Regions from separate parts of the Priestia sp. D51 genome, predicted to be linked through region 2. Evidence: riboswitches for the same ligand, from Rfam matches in the RefSeq annotation. Region 2 holds a riboswitch; the other holds the start of a gene.

Region 1 (2,205 bases), on a different contig from region 2:
ACTACTGCTAAGATCGACCCTAGCTGAATAACAATCTTAAATGTATTAGCTACTGGAGATGAAAATAATTCTTTTGAATTTAACCACAGGTCATCCACAATAATCATATGCCCAGTTGACGAAACGGGAGCAAACTCTGTTAAACCTTCTACAATCCCTAAAATGATTGCTACAATAATTTCCCACATAAAGCTATGTACCTTGCCTTTCTTTCAAATTAATAAGCTTATCGCTTCGTTTTACATGCTCAACTATTTTCCTATTTTGACACTTGCTTTTTTATCATAATTGTTAAAACTATGAAATACAATGTGTATTTGCAAAAAGATAAGAATCTTTAATAATTTGTAATAAAAAGCTTACATGCTAAAACCAAAAAACAAGATATCAGCTTTTATTTATTTTAAAAAGCAGTTACTATGTTCAGTATAAATTCTGGTCCCTTAGCTAAAAATGAATCATCTAGACTATTTTTCTTTAGTGTGAAAAAATGACTAAATCATTATGTTTTTTCCATCCCCCCTTACTGTCATCTATCATTTTAATCCAATAGGGCTGACTTATACGACATATCCCCTAAGTAATTTGAAACTTTTTTCTCTCTTTTCTCGTATATAGTAGTATCTTTTTTAGGAGGCTTTTTACTATGAATGGAAATGTACGTACAATGAAATGGGTCACTGCTGGGTATGAAGCCTTGCTGGGAATTCCTTTAATTGGCGCGGGGATTGTTATGGGCTTTAGCTATACTCCTCTTTTTATTGGATTTATTCTTCATGCTATCACACTCATTTTAGCTAATAGACGAGGGTTATCTGCTTATGGAAACATACTAGGGCTTGTTACCTCACTGGTTGCTTGGATTCCATTTTTGGGATTTATCATGCATATTATTACAGCTATTGTGATTGCAATCGATGCTGCTAGACAACGCTAATTGTCTAGCTTTTTTTATTTAAGGGTTGATTTTTTACCGAATGATGGTAAACTTAAGCCGTAAATTGAATAATTTGAATGTTATTTCTACTAGGGGTGTCTGATAGCTCAGACTGAGAGAAGAGTGCAATAAAACTCTTTAACCCTTTGAACCTGATTTGGGTTATACCAGCGGAGGGAAGTAGTCTTGAAAAGAATAGTATATGTTTATTCTTTTTTTGCCTATTCCATCGGGTTCTGTCTATCACAGAACCCGATTTTTTTATGGTTCGGTATAGCTACACTTTATGCGAAACCGGAGGAATATGTAATGTCAAAACAAAATGTATCAGTTTCTATGAAAAAGCCTTTTCCAAACAGTCACAAAGTATATGTCCAAGGATCCAGACAAGACCTTAAAGTGCCTATGCGCGAAATTCATCAGTCTCCTACTACAGGGTCTTTTGGTGAAGAAGAAAATTGTCCCGTACGTGTGTACGACACGAGCGGTGTTTATACAGATCCCTCTTATGAAATTAATTTACAAAAAGGATTACCGGCTCTGCGCGAAAAGTGGATTGCAGAACGAAACGATGTAGAAACATATCAAGGCCGTACGGTTCAGCCACAGGATAACGGTTATTATGATGGTGATCCAAGAGATCAGTACGAGCGCTTTATTATTAATCGTTTACCTTTGCGCGCGAAAAAAAATCAAAATGTAACGCAAATGCACTATGCGAAAAAAGGAATCATCACGCCCGAAATGGAATTTATCGCTATTCGCGAACAGATGGATCCTGAAGTTGTGCGTGAAGAAGTAGCAAGAGGACGTGCAATTATCCCTAATAATATCAATCACCCTGAGAGCGAACCGATGATTATCGGCCGCAAATTCCATGTAAAAATTAATGCTAATATCGGAAATTCAGCTATTCGTTCAGCTATTGAAGATGAAGTAGAAAAAATGACATGGGCAACGCGTTGGGGAGCCGATACAATTATGGATCTATCAACAGGAAAGGATATTCACACAACACGCGAATGGATTATCCGCAACTCGCCTGTTCCTGTAGGGACCGTTCCTATTTACCAAGCGCTTGAAAAAGTAAAAGGCGTAGCAGAAGATCTAACGTGGGAAGCATACCGTGATACATTAATTGAACAAGCAGAACAAGGTGTTGATTACTTTACTATTCACGCAGGTGTTCTTTTACGTTATATTCCTCTGACAGCGAAACGTACGACAGGTATTGTTTCACGCGGAGGATCCATCTTGGCGCAGTGGTG
Region 2 (2,205 bases):
AAAAAGTCCGTGCATTGTACATGAAGATGCAAACCTAGATCTTGCAGCGAAGCGAATTATGTTTGGCAAAGGAATGAATGCAGGCCAAACGTGCGTTGCTCCCGATTATTTGCTCGTGCATAAAAAGGTAAAAGCGCAGCTAGTGGAGAAACTTCGCGAAGCGATTTATCAATTTTACGGTAGTAATCCGCTTGAAAGTGAGCGCTACGGCCGTATTGTCAGTGAGCGCCATTTTATTCGGCTAGTTGAGTTTTTAAAAGACGGAAACGCTATAGTTGGAGGCGGGTATAATAAAAGTACGCTCACAATAGAACCTACGGTGTTAAGTGAAGTAAGCTGGACATCAGACGTTATGCAAGAAGAAATTTTTGGGCCTATTCTTCCTATGATTGAATACGAAACGCTAGACGAAGTTATTCATAAAGTTCAAGAAAAAGCTAAGCCGTTAGCTCTTTACTTGTTTACGGAAAGTGCAAATGTACAAAATGTCATAACGGAGCGTCTTTCATTTGGAGGAGGCTGTATAAATGATACGCTTATGCATATCGCTACGCCATATTTACCCTTTGGCGGAGTTGGAGAAAGCGGTACGGGCCAATATCATGGAAAAGACAGCTTTCAGACATTTTCTCATTTTAAAAGCATGCTGTCTCAAACAACCAAGTTTGATTTGTCATTCCGCTATCCTTCAGAGAAACAAAACTTGAAAATGATTAAAAAATTATTGAAATAAAAAGCCTCCTGATAGGAGGCTTTTTCGTTATTTTGAAAGTGAAAGCTGAGAAAGCGGCCATTTTTCTTGTGTATACGCCATTTCCCAAAATAAATACTCCAGCTCACAGCTTTTGATAAAGTGATCTTTCATACGATTACGTTCTTCTTCAGTCGCTTGTTCGGCGAGTTCATCAAGCTTGTTACAAAACCATTGTGTTGTGCCATTCATTTCTTCATTATTATAAAACTGAATCCATTCATAAAAAGGATGAGAAGGAGATGGATTTACTTGTTCCGTAATGCGCTGGCCAATTTCAACGTACGTCCACGGACATGGAAGAAGCACGGCAATGATTTCCGCTAAGCTGCCTGTATGCGCAACGCTTGTCATATGGTTAATGTAGTGGCTGGCCGTTGGTGAAAGAGCCTCAGTGTGGAGGTCTTCATAGCGTACGCCTGCTACGTCACAAAAATTATTATGAGGGTGTACTTCACTATGTAATACCGTAGAAATGCCGGCATTAAAGGCTTCCATTTCGGTACGCGTGCGGCATTTTGTTAAAGCAGCGCCGTAAATGCGGACAAATGCTGTTAAGTATTCGTAGTCTTGAGAAACGTAGTGAATAAGCGCCTCTTTTGGCACGTCTCCTTCAGCAATTCCTTTAATAAAAGGGTGGTTAAAAATGGCTTCGTAAATATAGTTTGCTTCTTGTCTTAATTGAGATGAAAATGACATCAAAATCCTCCTTTAATATGAGGAAGTCACAAACAAGCACATAAAGGAAATAAAAAACACTCCGTTTATAAACGGAGTGGCAAAGGACAGTACAAAACTGAACATTGCCACTTTCCTACGCTGGTATGAGCCAGATCAGGTTCAAAGGGATCAAGAAAACTTGTCTCAGCCGGTCGGCACCCCTAGTGGACTTCCTATTAGTCTATGTTTAACTTACCATATATTCTGAAAAATAGAAAGCGTTATGGAAAATTGTTCCCTAACGGTTTTTATCTCTTAAAGAGGTAGCTTCTTGAAGCTATTTTTAATCATTTTTGTTTAAAAATGCATATTTTTAGGGAAGAAGAGGTATTAATGAAGGGAAGAGCCGTTTTCGTCTCCGAAACATTCTCATATAAATAGAAGAAAGGAGAGAACAAAATGGCAAAATTTCGTTTGTATGCTGTATTAAATACAGTAGGCTTGGCTATTACACTTCTTGTGAATTATTTAGCAAATGCGATTCCAATAGGAGGCAAAACAACGGCAGAGGCTTCTGCGCAAGTTCCTACGTTGTTTACACCAGCCGGTTATGCCTTTGCTATCTGGGGCGTTATTTATTTGTTATTAACCATTTGGGTTATACGCCAATTTTTTGCAAGAGAAGATCAAAAAGAAATATATGCACGTATAGGCATTTGGTTTTTTCTAAACTGTTTGTTAAATAGTGCGTGGATCTTTATTTTCCAAAACGATTACTATAAGTTATCCCTTTT

Evidence for each region. Region 2 has a riboswitch for thiamine pyrophosphate ahead of tenA (thiaminase II). Riboswitches for the same ligand answer to the same signal wherever they lie in the genome.
Region 1: linked by a shared signal. The riboswitch ahead of thiC (phosphomethylpyrimidine synthase ThiC) and the one ahead of tenA (thiaminase II) in region 2 are both predicted to bind thiamine pyrophosphate.

Annotation. Positions count from the first base shown of each region.
Region 1 is NZ_JBLTIR010000019.1:21,747-23,951, forward strand. Features, by position in the region: gene ACNHOZ_RS27930 (undecaprenyl-diphosphate phosphatase) at 1-188, opposite strand, end outside; gene ACNHOZ_RS27935 (hypothetical protein) at 647-937, shown strand; TPP riboswitch at 1,019-1,133, shown strand; gene thiC (phosphomethylpyrimidine synthase ThiC) at 1,247-2,205, shown strand, end outside.
Region 2 is NZ_JBLTIR010000004.1:254,580-256,784, reverse strand. Features, by position in the region: gene ACNHOZ_RS18045 (aldehyde dehydrogenase) at 1-733, shown strand, start outside; gene tenA (thiaminase II) at 761-1,450, opposite strand; TPP riboswitch at 1,546-1,644, opposite strand; gene ACNHOZ_RS18035 (TspO/MBR family protein) at 1,871-2,205, shown strand, end outside.